Linked DNA regions of Actomonas aquatica. The protein of the gene in region 1 interacts with the protein of each later gene in a pairwise test. Links are inferred from orthologs where the notes say so. Each region holds a gene or a part of one and is shown on either strand. Other genes may lie near its edges.

Region 1 (9,667 bases):
GGTCGCGTTGACGAGGTAAGGAATGGAAGCACCGGCATCGACGCCCAACGTGTAGCTGTAGACGTGCACCGAGGGCTTGAGCGGCTCGATGATCGAGATGGTAGGCGGCGGCACCACGCGAATGATGCTGAAGTCGGTCGTGGCCACGGCTTCGCCGATGCTGTTGGTCGCGGTCGCGGTCACGGTGTAGAGACCGGCTTCGGTGTAGCCCAGATCGGCCACGCCTCGCGCGAGGATCGTGTTGAGATCGGTGTAAGTGATTTCGCTCGGGTTGAGCACGCCGCGGTCGCTGACCGAAACGGTCAGGTCGGTGACCTCGTAGCCTTCGATGGCCGCACCGGTGGCTTCGATCGGCACGATGACCGGAGGACCGCCCACGGTGTAAACGTATTCGGCGCCGTCACCCGGGGAGGCTATGGCCACCGTCGGGGGCTCGCCGGAAATCGGGTTGATGACGAACACATTGATGTAAGTGGCGTCATTAAGCACGGTGCCGGTGCCGCCCGGCTCGGAGGCCTCGCCCGGGAAGCCTTCAAAACGCAGACCGTAGGCGTAGTCGCCCGCGACGGCATCTTCCGGGCCGCGGAAGTAGATGCCGACCGCCAAGCGCTGCAGCGGGGCGGTGAAAGAGAAAGGCTCGGGAGCCGGACCGCGGAGCGCGATCTCGTTGTTGATCCATTGCTCGACCTGAGCCTCATCCCGGTTCTGACCGGTGGCAATCCAGCTGGCCGGCAGAGCGGACTCGGAGGGCAAATTGATCGTCGAAACGTAGCTGAGCGCCGTCGCGTCATCGACGCCCTCGGGGGCCGAAATCACACGCCACACCAGATTCGGTTGAACCTCGGAGGTCAGGCGATTGGGAGCCGTCACCGTGACGGTGTGGAACCAGAACAGAGGCGCATCACCCTCCACCGTTTGATCGTTCGGGTTGTAACCGACAGTGGGGAAACGCTGCGCGTGAGCGTCACTACCGCTGCTCGAAAACACCAAGGCGGCCAGTAAGCCGGTGAGGAGCAAGGAGGTTAGTTTCTTCATGATAGGATCAGTCTTTCGCCAAGAAAAGGCATCAAGCGGGTAAAAGTCTAGGTGATTATCCCTATGCATGCGCCTTTTTAAGGCCATTCGGGTCTAGTCGCTCAAGCAGGGAAACTACTTAGTTCGATAAACCAAAATGCGCCAAAAACTTAGCAGAGGTGTCATGGGGGGTATCAATTTCTGCGTCAGAGAGGGGTAAACTACGCAATCCGACCCCATCATGAAAGAACCATAATGTGTCTGAGGTGACATGCACCCCCAACGCGGTATGGCACCCTCCCCCGAGTTGCGTCTGGAACGCGCGCTCCAATTCGACCCGACGGGACGTCGTCGGATGGAAGCACTTCGCCCACGCCGCCCCCTCCCCGGCGCGGCATTGCACGGCGATCGCCGCCTGCGCGACGGCCGGCACCATCGATTCGAAACCGAGCACCCGAAACTCAAGCCCTTCCCAACCGCCGATGCCGAGCCGCCCAAGTCCGGCCGCGGCGAGGACGGTGGCGTCGGCCACGTGATCATGGGCGATCTTGCGCAGGCGGGTGTCGACGTTGCCACGGATCTCGGTGAATTCAGCATCCGGATACAGCATGCCCAATTGCAGGCGACGGCGCGGGCTGCTGGTGGCAATGGTCGCCGGGGCCTCGATTCCGTCGCGCACGATGAGCACGTCGCGCGGATCGGCCCGCGGCAGGTAGCCGGCGATCTCGAGGCCCTCCGGTTGGTCGCCGGGGAGATCCTTGGCGCTGTGCACCGCGAGGTCGGCGCGGCCTTCCAGCAGCGCCTGCTCCAGCTCCTTGGTGAAAAGCCCCTTCCCGCCCCGCTTTTCCAGTGACCAAGCCGTCTGTTTGTCGCCGGTGGTGACGATCGGCATCAGCTGGATGTCGAAACCGAGCAATTCGTGCAGCGCGGCGGCGACCATGTTGGTTTGCGCGAGCGCGAGTGGGCTCTTGCGGGTGGCAATGGTGAGAGTCGGCATGTGGTGGTCGGGAAACTGAAAGAGAAAGCCGGGAACCGAGCGGCGAAATATCCAGAAACAACAAGGCCACGCCGAGCAGCAAGAGCAACCTGCTACCCGGCGTGGCCGGAAGTGTTTACGAACGGGGAGCTAGGCGCTTAGTAGCTGGCCGCGACACCCTTGATGTTCTTCTTGGCCATCCAGGGCATCATGCCGCGCAGGCGGGCACCGGTCTTCTCGATCGGGTGCTTTTCACCGGCTTTGAGCAGCTTGTTGTAGTTCTTGAGGCCGCCCTTGTATTCCTTGACCCACTCTTTGGTGAACTTGCCGGTCTGAATCTCCTTCAGGATCTTCTTCATCTCGACCTTGGTCTTGGCGTTGATCACGCGCGGGCCGCGGGTGATGTCACCGAACTTGGCGGTCTCGGAGATCGAGAAACGCATGCCGGCGATACCGGACTCATACATGAGGTCGCAGATGAGCTTCAGCTCGTGCAAGCACTCGAAGTAAGCCATCTCGGGCTGGTAACCGGCCTCAACGAGGGTCTCGAAGCCCGCCTGCACCAGCGCGGAAGCGCCGCCGCAGAGCACGGCCTGCTCGCCGAAGAGGTCCGTCTCGGTCTCTTCCTTGAAGGTGGTCTCGAGCACACCCGCGCGGGTGGAACCGATGCCCTTGGCCCAAGCGAGGGCGGTCTTCTTGGCCTTGCGGGACTTGTTCTGGGCGACGGCGATCAGCGCCGGCATGCCCTTGCCCTCTTGATAGAGGCGGCGAACCATGTGGCCCGGACCCTTCGGGGCGACCATGATGCAGTCGACGTCCTCGGGGAGCTTGATGAGGTCGAAGTGCACGGCGAGACCGTGCGAGAAGAGCAGCGTCTTGCCCTTGGTGAGATTCGGGGCGATGTCGGCCTCGTAGATGTCGGCCTGCTTCATGTCCGGCAGACCGACCATGATGACGTCGGCCTGGCGCACCGCCTCGGCGGTTTCCACGACCTTGAAGCCCTGCTTCTTCGCCACGGCGGCGGACTTGGAGCCTTTGTAGAGGCCGATGATGACGTTTACGCCGGAGTCCTTCAGATTGAGGGCGTGCGCGTGGCCTTGGGAGCCATAGCCGAGCACGGCGATCGTCTTGTCTTTGAAGAGGCCAAGATCGGCGTCTTTGTCAGTGTATACTTTGGCGGGCATGGTTTGGTTTTTTGGGAATGGGTGTGGGGTTCTGGAAAATCAGCGGGTGAGCGCGAGCTGACCGGTGCGGGCCAGTTCGGTGACCTTGAAGGGTTCGATCAGGCCGAGGAACGCGGCCACTTTGCCTTCGTCGCCGGTGAGCTCGATGATGACCTCGTGGGTCGCCACGTTCACGATCTTGGCGCGGAAGATGTCGCAGATCTGCATGATCTCGGAGCGGACCTTGGCGTCGGCCTCCACCTTCACGAGCAACAGCTCGCGCAGGACGGCTTGGTCCTTGGTGAAGTCGGTGACCTCGACCACGTTGATGAGCTTGCGCAGCTGCTTGATCGCGAGATCGAGCGAGGAGTCGTCTCCCTTCAATACTACCGTGATGCGAGACAGGGCCGCGTCGTGGGTAGGCGCGACGTTAAGGGAGTCGATGTTGAAGCCGCGGCCGGAGAACATCCCGGCAACACGAGCCAAAACACCGAACTTGTTCTCAACGAGGACAGAGATCGTGTGTCGCATGATTGGAGGTTTGAAGTGGAGGACTGTGGAGTAGAAACGGTCGAGAACAGCCTGTCCGCCATAGGCGAAACCGGCTGGTGGACGCCGAGGGACTCGAACCCCCGACCCTCTCGGTGTAAACGAGATGCTCTAACCAGCTGAGCTAGGCGTCCGGACCGAAGGATGAGCTAAGCGGGTCGATGGACTGACTGACAAGGGTTATTTACACAGGTAAAGCCCGGGCCACCGATCGCAGGTATATCAATTGGCAGCCTTGGGTTTGAGCCAACCGCGCTCGATCATGAGCTCGGCGTTCTGCACCGCGTTGAGCGCGGCGCCCTTCCAGAGGTTGTCGCCGGTGACCCAAAACGACAGGGCGTTGTCCATGGCGGTGTCGATGCGCAGGCGCCCCACTCCGCACTTCACCTTCTCGGCGAAGTCGAGCGGCGTCGGGTATTTGCGCTCGGCCGGTTCGTCAACCAGCTCCGCTCCCGGGAACGCCGCGATGGCTTCACGCGCCTGGGCAAGGTCGACGGGGCGCTCAAACTCAGCACACACGGACACCGAGTGTGCCCGCACGACCGGCACGCGCACGCAGGTGGCGGACACCTTGAGGTCCGGCAGCCCCATAATCTTGCGCGACTCCTGCGCCATCTTGGTCTCTTCGCCGGTGTAGCCGTCCTCGCCGAAGGTATCGACCTGCGGGATACAGTTGTAAGCGATTTGATACGGCGCGTAGACCTTGCGCTTGATCGGGTCGCCATGGACGGAGGCGAGCACTTGCGACTCAAGTTCGCGCACGGCCTCGGCGCCGGAACCGGAGACCGATTGGAACGTGGAGACGATGATGCGCTTCACGCCGAAGAGTTGGTGCAGCGGCCAGAGGCCCATGAGCATGACGGCCGTCGAGCAGTTGGGGTTGGCAATGATGCCCTTGTGGCCGGTGAGTTTCTCCGGGTTAATTTCCGGCACCACCAGCGGGATGTCGTCGCGCATGCGCAGCGCGGAGCTCTTATCGATCACGAGGCAGCCGGCCGCCACGGCATTTTCCGCGAGGGCGCGGGTCACGCTGCCCCCGGCGGCGAAGAAGGCCACATCGACATCGGCGAAGACGCCCGGTTTGGCTTCCTCGATCTCGATCGTTTCGTCCCCGACCGTCAGCTTTTTGCCGGCGGAGCGCGCGGAAGCGAACAGGCGCAGCCGCGACAGGGGAAAGTTACGCTCGTGCATTAGCCGCACCAGCTCTTGACCGACGGCACCAGAGGCACCGACGATTCCGACAACATAGCTCTGATTATTCAAGATGGAGTCTCCTTGGGAACTAGCCACACAAAGTGCCGACGCGCTCGGCATCAAGCCCGCAGAACGTTTGCTTCACGTGAGCATTAACAACCAGTCCATGCACCTATACCAAGGGGCCGACTGCATCAAACGCTACACCGTGTCGACCAGCTCGCGGCCTCCCTCCAACCAGAAGGACTCCCTCGGCACCCCACGCGGTCTTCACCTCATCGCCGAGCGAATCGGCGCCGGACAGCCGCCGGGCATGGTCTTCAAGAGCCGCATCCCCACCGGGCACCATTTCAACGAACTCAGCGCCGCGGAAAACGAAGGCAACCTCGTGACGACCCGCATCCTCTGGCTGCGCGGCCTCGAGCCGGGTTACAACTCCGGGGGCAAAGTCGATTCCTACGACCGCTACATTTACATTCACGGGACCAATCACGAAGACCGCCTGGGCCGTCCCGCCAGCGGTGGTTGTGTGCTCCTGAGCAACCTCGAGATGATCGACCTCTATGAACGGGTGCGTCCCGGCGACTGGGTGAACATCGTCAACTGATCCGGCGAGCGCACCGCCGCCCCGAGTGCGCCAATCGGAAGCTAAGGATTGCCGCGCTGATCCGCGCCGGTCGGTCCCTCATACCAAGCGCCCGTAGCGCGGCGTTTGGCTTCGGCCGTTTTAATCGTCGCACGTTCGTCCGGGTTGGTCAGCGAGACATAAGCCCCGCGTTCGCCATGGACGATTTTTACAACGTCGCCGGTTTCGAAAAAACCGTCCTCTGCACCCTGGGTGACGACCACAATGGATCCGTCCTCCAGTCGCACCATGACCTCCTGCCCTTCCCGCATGGTCATCATTTCCTCGTATTTCCGACCCGCGACCGCGCCGGTCACGGTGCCGGCGACGGCGACCACCAGATCCTTTGGTGCCGCCGTTTTGGGTCGCGCCGCGATCGCCCCCGTGAGCGCGCCACCCATGGTGCCGTAGCCCGTGTTGGTGCCATCGATGGTCACTGGGCGGGACTCCACTACCCGCCCAAAATCCACCTTCTTCGTGCCCCGCCCGTCCCAGTGCTCCTCGGCCAAACGCGCTCGATGCGCCGCTTCTTCGTCAGTCACCGTGCGAGCGACCATGGGCGACGCCGCCTGATTCGAAGCGCTCGCCTTGCCGCTGCTGCTGTTGCCGGTGGTGCTCTCGCAGCCTGCCCCCGCAAGCGCGACGACCGTCGCCGCTAATCCGAGCGCCAAACCACGGGCTCGCCGCGGATCGGTTTTGAACATGGTCCGATGCATGGGGCGCAACGTCCGTGGGCTTCGGCTCAATTGATCGCGATGCGCACCGTGGCTTGGCCCCAGCCGCCGCTGTTCACCTGCACCCGGTCGCCCTCTTTAAAGACTCCGTCCTCGGTTTCTTGCACCAGAATGACCGTCGACCCGGAATCCAACAGGATGGTCAGCTCCTGGGCCGGCTTGCGCGTGGCAGCCTCCTCCACCGCCGAACCCGCGACCGCGCCCACAATACCGGCGGCAGCTTGCACCACATAATCGCCTGCACCTGCTCCAGCTCCCGGATAGGTCGCAGCAGCCCCCAGAGAACCGCCGCCCGAAAGACCCAGAATCGTGCGCTCGCCATCGATCACCACGTTGCGCACCCGCACGACTTTGCCGAGATCGAGCGTTTGCACGACGCCTACCTGGGCGCGATCGACCATGGGTTGACTGGAGGGCAAGGTGCAGCCGGTGCTCAGCACGGCGCTCAAAACGGCCAGGCTCACAACGATCGATTTCATGGGTAGAGGTCCTCGGTTAGAGACTATCGGAGTAGAAGGAGTGGCCAGCTCACCTCTTTTGTTCCGCGCCAGACCGGTTAACTCAAGCTCCGATATCCGGGCAGCTACCCCGAATTTCGCCCCAACAACAGGCGCAGCGAGTTGAGGCACACCACCACCGTGCTGCCTTCATGCGCGGCCACACCAACACCGAGCGGCACGATGCCTGCGATCGAGGCGAGCGCCATCAGCACCACCACGCCGAGCGAGATGGCGAGATTTTGCCGGATCACAGCTTTGGCTCGCCGGCTCAAACGCATCGCCGACAACACATTCTCGATGCGGTCCTCCATCAGGATCACCTCGGCCTGCTCCAGCGCGGCGTCGCTGCCGCGCGCGCCCATGGCGACACTCACATCGGCCGCCGCCAAGCTCGGGGCATCGTTCACGCCGTCGCCGACCATGGCCACCCGCCGGCCGCCGGCCTTGAGTTCACCGATCGCCGCCACTTTGCCCTCCGGCGAAAGCCCGGCGCGGATTTCGCCGATGCCGAGCGTCTCGGCCACCTTCTCGGCCGTCTGGCGTCGATCGCCGGTCAACATCACCGACTTCAGCCCCATCGCATGCAGCCGCGCCAGCACCTCTCCCGACGCCTCGCGAATCTCGTCTTTGAGCAGCACGCGACCGACCAAGTCGTCGCTCACCACCCACACTTCCGCAAACTCCGGTGGGGCCGGCGGCAGGTCCTGCGCCCATTGTGCCAGCGGACCCGTATCCAATAATTCACGACGGCCGAGCAGCACCTTGCTCTCGCCCAGTCGACCGCGCACGCCCTGCCCGGTCAGAGAGTTGAACTCGTCCACCTTGCGTTCCTGCACCCCGCGCTGGCGGGCATCCTTCACGATGGCCCGCGCGATGGGATGTTCCGAGTTGGCCTCGAGCGCCAGCGCCAGTTCCATCACCTCGGTCTCCCGTCCGGCAGGCAGACTCTCATAGCCGACAACGGTCAATTCGCCAGTGGTCAGCGTGCCGGTTTTGTCCAGCGCCACCGTGCTGACTTCGGCCAGCTTTTCGATCGCGCCGCCCCCGCGGAACAACACGCCGTGTCGCGCGCCCCACGCGATCGCCGCCAGCACCGCCGACGGAATCGAAAGGACCAGCGCACACGGGCTCATCACCACGAGCAGCGTCATTGCTCGATAAAACGCCGAGGTCTGTTCTCCCATGTTCACAAAGGGGCTCAGCCCAAAGCCGAGCCACCACACCAAAAACATCACGGAGCAGATCCCCAAGACCAGCAGCGTGTAGGTGCCGCCAAACTTGTCGGTAAACCGTTCGCTCGGCGCCCGTAGCTTCTGCGCCTTTTGGATGAGGCGGATGATCTTCTGCAGCGTGCTCTCCGCCGGCAGTCGCTCCACTGCAAACACGACCGATCCCCACAGGTTGAGCGTGCCGCTGAACACGTCGTCGCCCTCGCCTTTGTCGACCGGCACCGATTCGCCGGTCAGCGTCGACTCATCACTGGCACTCTTGCCCGACAACACCCGACCGTCCGCCGGATACGCGCCGCCCGGCTTCACCCGCACGTGATCACCGATGGCCAATGCCTCGACCGGCACCTCGACCTCACGGCCGTCGGCCTCGACGCGCAATGCCTGCTTCGGCGCACTCTTCAGCAGGGCATCCACCTCCCGATGGGTGCGATCCATCGCAAACGCCTCCATCGCGCCCGACGCCGAGAAGAGAAAGAGCAACAGCGCCGCTTCCTCCCAAGCCCCGATCGCCACCGCGCCCACCGCCACGGCGAGCATCAGAAAGTGGATATCCAATTTCTTGTGCCGGATGTTCTCCCACGAATCGATGGCCGCATCCCAACCGCCGGTGATCAGCGCAATACCAGCCAACACCCACACCACCATCGGCGAAGCTTCGACGACATGCTCGGCCACCCAGGCCGCGATACCAAACACGCCGCAGGCTCCGGCCAACCCCGCCAGCAAGCGCCAGTCCTCCTCGTGGTCGTGACCATCATCGTCGACTTCGCCATCCTCGGCGGGCTCCGGCCAGGCAAACTCTCGCCACCGCCAGAAGCGCGGCGCAGTCGAGCAGGTCGGCCCACTCATCTGCGTGCCCTCCGCGGTCTCCTCCACTTGGAAGGCCGTCGGCACCACCGCCCCCGCCTCGCTGGCCCGCGCATCCTCGGCCTCCCATTTGGCTTCCAACGCCTCCATCACGGCGCGCAGTCGCTCTCGCAAAAGACCTTCATCCACCTCGCCCAAGGTCGCGACTGCAACCTTGCGGGCATTGCGATCGACTCGCAATGCCTCCACCCCGGGCGTGCCGTGCAAAAACTCGGCCAACGCCTCCGCCCAACTCGGTGAAGCTGTGGACTTTGCCATACATCCTAAAGTCTTCAATTCGTCGTAGTCGGCAAATCCGAATTGCAGCTCTGCTCGCCTTTCGTGACGGTCCCCGATTCCTCCGCGTTCGCGCATGATCGGCCTCTCCGAATACGACGACTCCCTGCCTCCGCCTCCGCCGCCTTCCCACGCGCCGGAGCTGGTGCCGTATTTGTTCTCCGAGGACGGCGTGCTGACCTCCGCGCTCGAGCTCGAGTATCGCCCCCAGCAAGACAGCATGGCCCGCGCGGTCGCCGCCGCCCAGTCGACCGACGAACCGTTGCTCTTCGAGGCCGGCACCGGCGTCGGCAAGTCCCTCGCCTACCTCCTGCCCGGCATCATCCAAGCAGTCGACCAACAGCGCCAACTCATCGTCTCCACCCACACCATCGCGCTGCAGGAGCAGCTCGACAAAAAGGACCTGCCACTCTGCCGCCGCGTCTTTTCGAGCGACGAGCGCATGGAGCCATACGCCAATTTCAAATCGGCCGTCCTCGTCGGCAAAGCCAACTACCTCTGCACCACGCGCCTCGCCAGCGCCTTGCGCGACAAACA
Region 2 (9,696 bases), 4.4 Mb from region 1 along the record:
GGGGAGCTGTTCCTTGAGTTTGGACCACATGGTGCGGTCAGGCTAGGCGCGGGCGGGCGCACATTGCAATGATGGCGCGTGACGGGTTTGCGTTTGAAAACGCGGCGATGGCTGGCGATGGCTGTCGGCGCATGAGTTTAAACCGCAGCGAGCAGATGGTAAGTGACTACGTGGAGGAGAATCCGGAGGAGCGTCGCTTTTGGGTGGATAAGGTGAAGGCGACGGCTGCGGCGGAGCCCGATGAACATGTGGCGGCGGCTCGATTGGCGGAGGAATTGTGGCGCTATTTTGAAGAGCGGGCCGCGGTGGTTTCGCCGTTCCGGGACCTGAAAGACCGCTTCGGGTTGGGCCCCTCGAGTATGCGCAACCTGGCCGAGTATTGGCTGCGCCTGTGGGTGGAGCCGCGACCCAAGAAGCGGTCGAACCGCCAGCCTTACGCCTGAGAGGGAAGAGGTTTTTCTTAAAGTCGCTCGGCGGCTGGGCCGAAGAGGGGAGGTATGGTTTCAACCGTTCCTGCTGCGAGGCAGGAGCTGGGTTCAAAAGAAATCCAAGGGGCGGACTGCACTGGGGTAGGCGGTCCGCCCCACCCTTTTGGGGGAGAGGGAGTTACGAAAGTCGCGGGGCTGTAACAGCAAAAATAATACGCCTCAGAACCATTCCCCGTTTACATCTCGGGATGAGTTGTTCACAGGTTATTCCCAATAAATGGCGACTCCGAGCAGTAAGACTGTCTCAGCTCCATCCAGAACGAAAAAACCTCGGGTAACCCCCAAGACCTTCGTTCTCGACACCAACGTCCTCCTACACGACCCCCAGTCGATTTTTAAGTTTGAGGACAACAACCTCGCCATCCCGGTAGAGGTTCTGGAGGAGCTCGATCGAATAAAAACCGAACAGTCGACCGAGCGCGGTCGCAACGCCCGCAGGGTGCATAGGCTCCTGCAGGAATTGTTGCCCGACAAAAGGTCGATGGAAGAAGGCGTCACGCTGGATACCGGCGGCACGCTCTCGGTGGTGATCAATCGTTACCACGAGACCGGCGACTACTCCTCCCCGGCGATGCAGCGCCTCAAGGCCGTGCTGCAGGACCCGCACAAAAAGGACAACCGCATCATCGCGTGTGCCCTCTTTGTGCAGGAAAAATACACGCCTCCCACCATCCTCGTCACCAAGGACGTGAATGTGCAGCTGAAGGCGCGTGCGGTCGGTCTCGAGTCGCAGGACTACCTCAACGACAAGGTGCCGGAGATCGATGACGAGGAGATGAGCTACCGCGAGGTGCCCGTCACCATTTACGAACTCCAACGCTTTTGCTCCGAAGGGCACCTCGACGTCGGCGAGACGATGGAGAGTCAGCCGCCGTTGGAGATCAACGAATACGTCCTGCTGCGCTCCGATGAGGACAAGACCATGCCGGCCCGCCACATCGGCAAAGGCCAGGTGCGGCGCCTGCGCATTCCTGAGTTTGTCAAAGCCCCCGGCGGCATCCCGATTCGGGCCCGCAATCTGGAGCAGCAGTTCTTCATGGACGCGCTGATGGACGACTCGATTTCGTTGATCACCTGCTTCGGAAAGGCGGGCACGGGCAAAACGCTCATCTCCACCGCCTGCGCGATCACGCAGACTTTGGACGATCACGGTCGCTACGACGGCGTGTCGATTTCGCGCCCGGTGATTTCGTTGGGCAAAGACATTGGTTTCCTCCCCGGTTCGTTGGAGGAGAAGATGAAGCCGTGGCTGCAACCCTACTACGATGCGCTCGAGGTGTTGATGCCATCGAAGCCGCCGAAGGACCCGCAGTTTGCAGCCAAGAAAGTGGCGAAGAAAAAGGTGCGCAAATTGCCCGAGGCCCCCATGGAAGCGGGCACTGGCATCGCCGCGCCGATGAAGCCCTACGAGAAGCTGATCAACAGCGGCGTCGTCGAGATCGAGGCACTGTGCTTCATCCGCGGCCGCTCGATCGCCCGTCGTTTCTTCATCCTCGACGAAGCCCAACAGCTCACGCCGCACGAAGTGAAGACGGTGATCACCCGCATCTCGGAAGGCTCCAAAATTGTGCTCATTGGCGATCCGGCGCAGATCGACAATCCCTACGTCGATTCGCGCAGCAACGGTCTCGTCTACTGCCACAATCGCATGAAGGGCCACTCCATCTCGGCGCACGTGAAGCTATCGAAAGGCGAGCGCTCCAAGCTGGCCGAACTCGCGGCGGACCTGCTCTGAACCTTGTCTCCGGCGCACCGATGAGTGCGCCGGTCGGGTGCCAGCGCCTCGCAGGGTGCAAGGGATTGGCAATTGTCTTCACGGAAGCTCGGGTGCTTAGTCGACGCATGCTTTCGTTGCGTGGTGTCCTTGCATTGATCGGTGCCGTCTGCGGCAGTGCCGTAGTCGTGGTGGCGGATCCGCTCGATTTGGATTACCCGCCACCAAAGGTCGGCACCGCGTTGGCGAAAGCCGCTGATCCGGCGACGCGGGCGAAAGCGGAGGCGATGCTGAACGATCCCGCCTATCGCGCTGCGCACCGCAACGCGTGGGCTCGCATGGTTTTGACGATTTCGCCCGACGAGATTGCGAGCGAATCCACGTTGCTCAGTGACTTCAGAGTCTCCGACGCGGGTAGTCATCCCCATCACGGTGGCCATTTTTCCGTAGCGGTGGCAGGGATGGAAGCCGGGCATCGCGTTGCGGAGAACTTACGCTACCGTCTGCAGCGGGTGTCACTGGAGGAGCGGGCGCGATGGGTCGACGAACTGGTCGCGTTGCAGCAATCGCTGCGGGCGGAGGAACGAGCGCCGCTGCCGTATTGTCCGCAGCATCGCTACGCGTCGAAGGCAGATCGGAAAGAAGCGCAGCGCGCGGCGCGTGAGGGGCGCTAAGGGCAGGGATTCAAGAATATAAGATTGACCCCTTAGGCTCGGGCGATCCAGCGCGTGTTCATGCTTTTGGCGGCGGCGTCGCGCATGCCGTAGCCGACCAGCCATTCGTCGCCGGCGTAGGTGTAGCCGGTGATCTCGGGCTTCGCCACCGCGTCGTCGCGGAGACGGTGCATCATCGTCACCGAACGCACCCGGCGCACGCCTTGCATGCGTAACCAGCCGTCGACGTGCAGCAGCGTGCGGCCGCTGTCACAGATGTTGTCGACCAGCATCACTTCACGACCGACCGGATCCAGTCCCTGCCAATCGACGAACATCTTGTCCAGCGGCGCGCCGTTTTCGGTTTTATTGTAGGCATACGCCCGGCAGAAGGCCGGTTCGACCGAGCGCTGCATTTTGAGCAGGAGCTCGGAGAAGAAAAATACGCCACCGCGCAGGACACAGATCGCGAGCAACATCTTGCCGGTGCGCGCCTCGGCGCCCTCGGCCCAGGTGTCCATTTCGGCGGCGAGCTTGGTGAGGGCGGCGTCGATGGCCTCGCCATCGTGCAGGAGTTCAAGGTGGTCAGGGAGCGGCATGGTGCCGCAGACCAAAGCAGGGCGGATACCGTTTACGCGGAAAAGAATATTACGCTCAGGGGCCGAGGACCAGGCGGTCGACGATCACACCGTGAGGGTGGAGCCGATTGGCGAGAGCGGCGGCGAGGCGCTCCTCGCTGCTGGGTTGGTCGCTGGTGGTGCGCAGCAGCCTTTCCAGCTCCGGACGCACGAGTATGGCAGCGTAGTTGGGGCCAAGCTGTTGGTGCAGCTGCGGGAGTTTCGCAGGCTCCGGATGATAGGTAAGTTGGTAGGTTTGGAGGAGAGTGCGCCCTTCGACATCGACGACGCGGAGTCGGCCGTTCAGGATGGGCGGCGTGAGCGCATAGGAGAAGAGTCGGTCCCACGGTGGAATGATATGCCAACCCGGCCGCAACGTGGCGCCCAGGTCGGTGCCGCCAGCCAAGCGCCGATAGTGCACGGCTTCATGGTCAGCTGGCACGTGGCGAATGGTCGCCAATGCGACCGTGATGGCGAAGGCGCCGAACAGGAGAGCCGGAATCCGATTCCGCCGTCGACGATGAGTGGGTGACGCGGCCACCCTCAGCTCGTGATGACCTTGGCTTGAGCCTGGGCTTCGAGGCAGAGGCGGGCGGCGGTGAAGATGTGATCCTGGGTCATCGCTTTCTCGGTGCGGTGGAGGCAGTCCAGGATGAGTTCGCCGAAGAAGCGGTAGCCGATCTTGCCGGTGACGTCGAAGTGATGCTCGCCCTTCTGGTCGACGAGAAACACCTGATCCGCGACATGCGGCTCGCGGCCGACGTCGACGTATTTGCGCAACTCGATGTAGCCGTCGGTGCCGAGGATGATCATGCGGCCGTCACCCCAGGTGCGCAGGCCGTCGGGCGTGAACCAGTCGACGCGCACGTAGTTGGTAGCGCCGTTGTTGCCCACGAGGTTGGCCTCACCGAAGTCGTCGAGCTCGGGGTGATCGGGATGGTTGTAGTTGGCGATGGCGGCGTGGCTGACGGTGGCGTCGGTCGCGCCCGAGAAGGTGAGGAACTGCTCGAATTGGTGGCTGCCGATATCGCAGAGGATGCCGCCGTATTGCTCCTTCTTGAAGAACCAGTCGGGGCGGGACGGCGCGTTGAGGCGATGGGGGCCGAGGCCGAGCACCTGGATGACTCGGCCGATGGCGCCGTCTTTGATCAGGTCGGTCGCATACATGGCGCTCTCCACGTGGAGGCGTTCGCTGAAATAGACGGCGTATTTGCGTCCGGTTTCAGCCACGACCTGCTTGGCGCGTTCAAATTGGTCGAAGGCGGTGAAGGGCGTTTTGTCGGTGAAGTAGTCCTTGCCGGCGCGCATGACCTGACAGCCGAGGTCGCCGCGCAGATTGGGGATGGCGGCGGCGGAGACGAGTTGCACGGACTCATCCTCCAGCACCTCGTCGAGCGAACGGGCGACGCGGGCCTGCGGGTATTGTTTACAGTAGGCTTCGACCTTGGCGGGATCGGGATCGTAAACCCATTTGAGTTCGGCCCCGGCCTCGATGAGGCCGTTGGTCTGGCCGTAGATGTGGCCGTGATCGAGATGCACGGTGGCGAAGGTGAATTCGCCGGGTTGCACCACGGGAGAGGGTTTGCCCTTTGGGGCGTAGGTCATGCCGTCGCTGGAACTCATATCGGGGAAGGGTTTTTAACCACGAATGGACACGAAGAACTCCGCTACCGCTTCGTTGGCAAAGGGTGCCATTGAAGCGAAACGGTAGTGAAGCCTTTCGTGTCCATTCGTGGTTGAACAACTAAGCCTGTTCGGCGGACTCGCGGGTTTGTTTGGCGAGGTCTTTGATTTCGCGGTCGATCGACTGGCGGACCTTTTTGGTCATGCGATCGATGAAGAGGGTGCCGTTGAGGTGATCGGCTTCGTGCTGGATGCAACGCGAGAAGAGGCCGTTGCAGATGAGGGTGTGGGGCACGCCGCCGGCATCCTGATAGGTGACGCGGATCTCATCGGGACGCACGACGTCGCCGTTGATGCCGGGGAAGGACAGGCAGCCCTCCTCGTAGATAGTGTCGTCGCCCTCCAGGATCTCGATCTTGGGGTTGGCGAGGCTCATCGGCATGATGAGTTCGAGGGGCGGTTTGGCGCCGTCGAGCTCCCAGTCGAAGTCGCGGTCGGCGCGAGCGAGGTCGACCACGCAAAACTGGATGGCCTTACCAATTTGTTGGGCGGCGAGGCCGATGCCATTGGCGCCGTGCATGGTTTCAACCATGTCGCGGGCGAGCGTGGCGAGCTCGGCATCGAAGGTGGTGACCGGCGCGCCTTTGGTGCGCAGAACGGGATCGTTGTAGTGAACTATCGGGAGAACCATGGGTCTTGAAGCAGGCAAAGGTGAGTTTGCGTCCGGTGCGCCGCAACTCGATAGTCCGTTTCGCATGAGCTCAACGTCGTCCGCGTCCAACCCTCGCTGGGTGGCCCTCGCCATGGTGCTGGGTGGCCTCCTGCTGGCGGCGGGCGCGTGGATGCTGCCGGTCAACCTGCTCGCGCTGCCGAGTGCGCTGGTGCGCGAGGCTGGTCGGGGCACCCCGACGGTGGTGGAGGTCGGGCAGGAGCTGCTCGCCCGGGAAAAACTCGGACCAGCCACGCTGGTGCGCGATGCGGCGCGGGTGGTCGAGGCGGATCCGACAGCGGTGGCCGCCCTTGAAGCCGCGCTGGCTCGCGAGGCAGAACGGCAGCCGGAGTTGGTGCCGTGGGGCGGGTGGGATCCGTTTTTGGAGCCGTTGGTGGATCGCACCGACACGCTCGGGCGGCCGGACTCGACGCCGGTGCTGGCGTTTTTTGTGCGGCGCGAGGCGCGGGCGGATTTGGCGGGGTTTTTGCGCAACTCACGCTCGGCGGGCGTGCGGGCGATGCTGGAGCTGCGGCTGATCGATCGCGCGCAGCAGTTTGTGCCGGCGATGCGACCGGGTGGACAGGCGCTGGATGCGACCATCCTGCTGGCGGCGCTGTTGTATCAGGGCGAGCACCTGTCGGATTCCTTGCAGCGCGAAGTGCGCGATCTCGCGGAGCGGGCGGCGGTGGCGGATGACCTCACCGAAATCGAACCCTTCTTTCTCGACCTGCTCTCGCTGGGTAAGCGCCTCAACTGGATCCAGCTCACGGAGCTGCTGCGGATGGTCGACAGCGTGCAGACGGTGGCGGAGTTTGCCCACCTGAGTCGGGTGGCGACGGAGGACCTCGCCAGCGTGTATGCGGCGGCGATGGCGGCGGATGCGGCCGATCCTGTCGCCACTTACTTGATACGCTATGGACGGCAGGGCCTAGCCGATTTGCGCCTGGCGCTGGCGGCGGGGCAAGGGGCGGTGCGGCAACTGGTGGCGCGGCAGGTGCCGGTCTCGCGGGAGGCGGGTCCGACCTTGAGTGCGGTGGCGGCGTTTGGGCTGCTGCATCCGCACTGGCTGCTCGCGCTGAAATACCTCGGCATGTTGGTGGGCGCATTCCTGCTGTTTCGCGGTCTTGATCGCGCGGTGGCGGCGCGACTGGCGAGCGGCGGTTCACCGCATCTTTCCAGCGGCGTGTTGGCGGTGCTGACGGCTGGCGTGGTGATCGCCGCGACCGAACCCTTTTTGCTGCGGGCGGCGCCGCCCTCGGAATTTCAATTCACCTTCGCGCTGCCGGTGTTGGCTGACATCACGGACACCACCTCGGCGGAACTTACGAAACCTTCTACCACCATGGACACCTCGACCCTGCTTACGATCGGCCTGTTCGCCACCCTGCAAGTGGCGATGTATCTCATCTGCCTGCTCAAGATCGGCGAGATCAGCCGCCTGGAGGTGCCGGCGACGGTGAAGCTCGAGCTGATGAAGAACGAAGAGAACCTCTTCGACGGCGGCCTTTACGTCGGTATCGGCGGCACGGCGACGGCGCTCGTTTTTCAGGTCTTGGGTTTGATCGAGCCCAACCTGTTGGCGGCGTATTCCTCCAACCTATTTGGCATCTGCTGCGTGGCGCTGGTGAAAATCCGCCACGTGCGACCCTATCGTTGCAAGCTGGTGCTCGAGGCCGCGAAGACCGGCGCGCTGGGCGCGGCCGGGGCGGTGACCGTCGAAGATTGAGCTGATTTTCCGCGCGATGAATCGCACCCTCTTACTCATCCTCTGCGACTTCCTGTTGCTCACGCTGCTGGCGCTCACGCGCTGGGAGACGGCGGAGCCGGAGCGTCCGGTGGAGCAAACGGCTGGTCCGGTCGAGGCCGACGAAGGCGCCGTCACGGCGGCCGATGACGTGGTCGAGCTCATGCAGTTGTCCTTCGAGGATCAGCAGGCGGAGCAGGCGGCGATGGAAGCCGACATGGCGGCCCAACTTGAAGCCCGCGCGGTCGAACTGGCGGAGCGGGAACGGGCGCTGCAGGAACTCGAAGCGGCGCGCAACGCCCTGCAGGCGGAGCGGGCGACGCTGTCGGCGGATTTGGCCGAGACGCAGCGCACCGCGGCAGAGTTGCGCCAACGCGCCGAGAGTGCAGCGGGCGAAGCGGCGGCGTCACGAGCGAGAGTGGAGCAGTTGCAACGTGACTTGGAGGCCAAGGAAAACGAAGCCGCGCAGACGGCCGCGCAGGCCGCGCAGTTGGCGGAAGAGAAGGCGGCGGCGGAAGCGCAGGTGCAACAGCTCAACGTCGCGGTGGCCGTGGCGGAGCAGGAGAAAACGCTGTTGCGCGAGACGGCGCAGACCTTTCGCGAGCAGGCGGAGAAGGAGCGCGAGGAGCGCATCAAGGTGCAGGAGACGACCACCCAGCTCGCGCAGGGCGTGGGCGCGCTGGCGGAGCGGTCCGAGGCGATCACGCAGGAGATCCGCGAGAACCGGCCGATCAACGCCAACATCCTGTTCAGCGATTTCCTGCTCAACCGCGTGCCGGCGCAGTTCAACGCGGCGCGGATCAATGTGTTTGGCAACGAGCTGACCCGCAACGCGGTGGCGCGCACGATCCTGGTGCGCGACGGGGAAGCGATCTACGCGATCATGCATGTGGAGGACACGCCGTTCAATTTTGAGGAGCCGGCTTCGCAGTGGGCGCGGGTGTTTGTGACCCTGGCCAAGGACGGGGTGCGGGCGGCGGCCCCGGCGTTGCATTTCATCAATCGAGATCCGCGCATCGTGGCGATTCCGGTGGAGGCGTCACAGGCGACGGCACTGGGGGTGAAGATTTACGATATGACGATCGTTCCCTTCCGGTTTCCGGAGGCGGTGCTCATTAGCAAGGGCGGCGAAGGTTATGGCGAAGTGCCGTTTAAATTGGAGTCGGACCTGCCGGGTTATGTGCGCATGGACAACCGGTTGATTCGGCGGCTGGCGGGCGACTATTCGCCGAGTCGAGGCGACCTCGTGCTGTCCAAAACCGGTGAGTTGTTAGGCGTGATGGTGACGTCGGATTTGTGCGCGATGGTCGATGAGATTTCGGCGGCGGGCACGATCCGCACCGGTGATACCAGCGGGCAAAATCTGGAAGGATTGCTGGAGCGCATGGAGGCGCTGGCGGAGAGCCGCGATCGTTGATCGGTGATGGGCGAGATGAGCGCAGATGCTGCTGGTGAGAACGGTGGAGTTGTAGGGCCGCCGCTTGCGGCGTGCCGCATGTGCACGGGGGGACGGAGAGGCAGGGGCGGCGCGGCGCGAGCGCCGGCCCTACATAGGAGGTTGTCGTGATGAGGCCTAACATCCTATGGATCGTGACCACGCAATGGCGGGCGCAGGCGCGCGCGGCGATGGGCGATGTGAATGCGCGCACGCCGCACCTCGACGTGTTGGCCTTGGCGGCCGACGGTTGCGACTATCAGCAGGCGACCACGCCGCATCCGTTTGGGCCCTTTGCGCGGGCGGCGATGCTTACAGGCGTAACGTCGCCGGAGAATGGCTTGGCGGATTATTGGGATCCGTTGCCGAGTGGAGCGCGCACGATCGCGCACGACATGAATGAGCGCGGTTATGTTACGGCGTGGTTTGGCAAGTGGCACTTGGCGGAGCGTGATCGCAATGCGCCGCTGGTGGGCGACGCGCATGCGCGTATGATCGTGCCGGATACAGCGCGCGGCGGCTTTGGTTTTTGGGAAGGATTTGAGAGTGGGTTTTTGCTCAATGATCCGTGGTTGCACGGCACGCGTTTGCCGGAGCCGGTGCAGGTGTCGGGGTATCAAAGCGACGTGCTGGGCGAACGGGCGGCGGCATGGTTGGCGGATCGCGAAGCGGCCGAGGCGCCGTGGTTTGCGGCGGTGAGTTTGGAAGCG

The links.
Region 2: the proteins of K1X11_RS03010 (region 1) and def interact in binary tests that used the Escherichia coli proteins (3 or more experiments, as listed by UniProt). The link is inferred for Actomonas aquatica from one-to-one orthologs.

Annotation. Positions count from the first base shown.
Region 1 is NZ_CP139781.1:780,733-790,399, forward strand. What follows is about bases 2,947-5,841. They hold K1X11_RS03010 (aspartate-semialdehyde dehydrogenase), read right to left. Parts: upstream 4,969-5,841; coding sequence 3,925-4,968; downstream 2,947-3,924. Other genes in these bases: ilvC (ketol-acid reductoisomerase), read right to left, coding at 2,947-3,174; ilvN (acetolactate synthase small subunit), read right to left, coding at 3,214-3,684; K1X11_RS03015 (L,D-transpeptidase), read left to right, coding at 4,967-5,503; K1X11_RS03020 (outer membrane lipoprotein), read right to left, coding at 5,545-5,841. Outside these bases: K1X11_RS02985 (hypothetical protein), read right to left, coding at 1-1,035; hemC (hydroxymethylbilane synthase), read right to left, coding at 1,154-2,011; more of ilvC, read right to left, coding at 2,149-2,946; more of K1X11_RS03020, read right to left, coding at 5,842-6,225; K1X11_RS03025 (hypothetical protein), read right to left, coding at 6,264-6,734; K1X11_RS03030 (heavy metal translocating P-type ATPase), read right to left, coding at 6,839-9,112; K1X11_RS03035 (ATP-dependent DNA helicase), read left to right, coding at 9,207-9,667.
Region 2 is NZ_CP139781.1:5,197,046-5,206,741, forward strand. Bases 4,002-6,925 are described here. They hold def (peptide deformylase), read right to left. Parts: upstream 5,787-6,925; coding sequence 5,217-5,786; downstream 4,002-5,216. Other genes in these bases: K1X11_RS19875 (Gfo/Idh/MocA family protein), read right to left, coding at 4,016-5,095; K1X11_RS19885 (hypothetical protein), read left to right, coding at 5,851-6,925. In the rest of the region: K1X11_RS19845 (hypothetical protein), read right to left, coding at 1-30; K1X11_RS19850 (hypothetical protein), read left to right, coding at 132-443; K1X11_RS19855 (PhoH family protein), read left to right, coding at 706-2,223; K1X11_RS19860 (hypothetical protein), read left to right, coding at 2,244-2,876; K1X11_RS19865 (phosphoribosyltransferase), read right to left, coding at 2,909-3,454; K1X11_RS19870 (SPFH domain-containing protein), read right to left, coding at 3,510-3,914; more of K1X11_RS19885, read left to right, coding at 6,926-7,533; K1X11_RS19890 (hypothetical protein), read left to right, coding at 7,550-8,968; K1X11_RS19895 (sulfatase-like hydrolase/transferase), read left to right, coding at 9,118-9,696. UniProt on the Escherichia coli protein: Removes the formyl group from the N-terminal Met of newly synthesized proteins. Requires at least a dipeptide for an efficient rate of reaction. N-terminal L-methionine is a prerequisite for activity but the enzyme has broad specificity at other positions.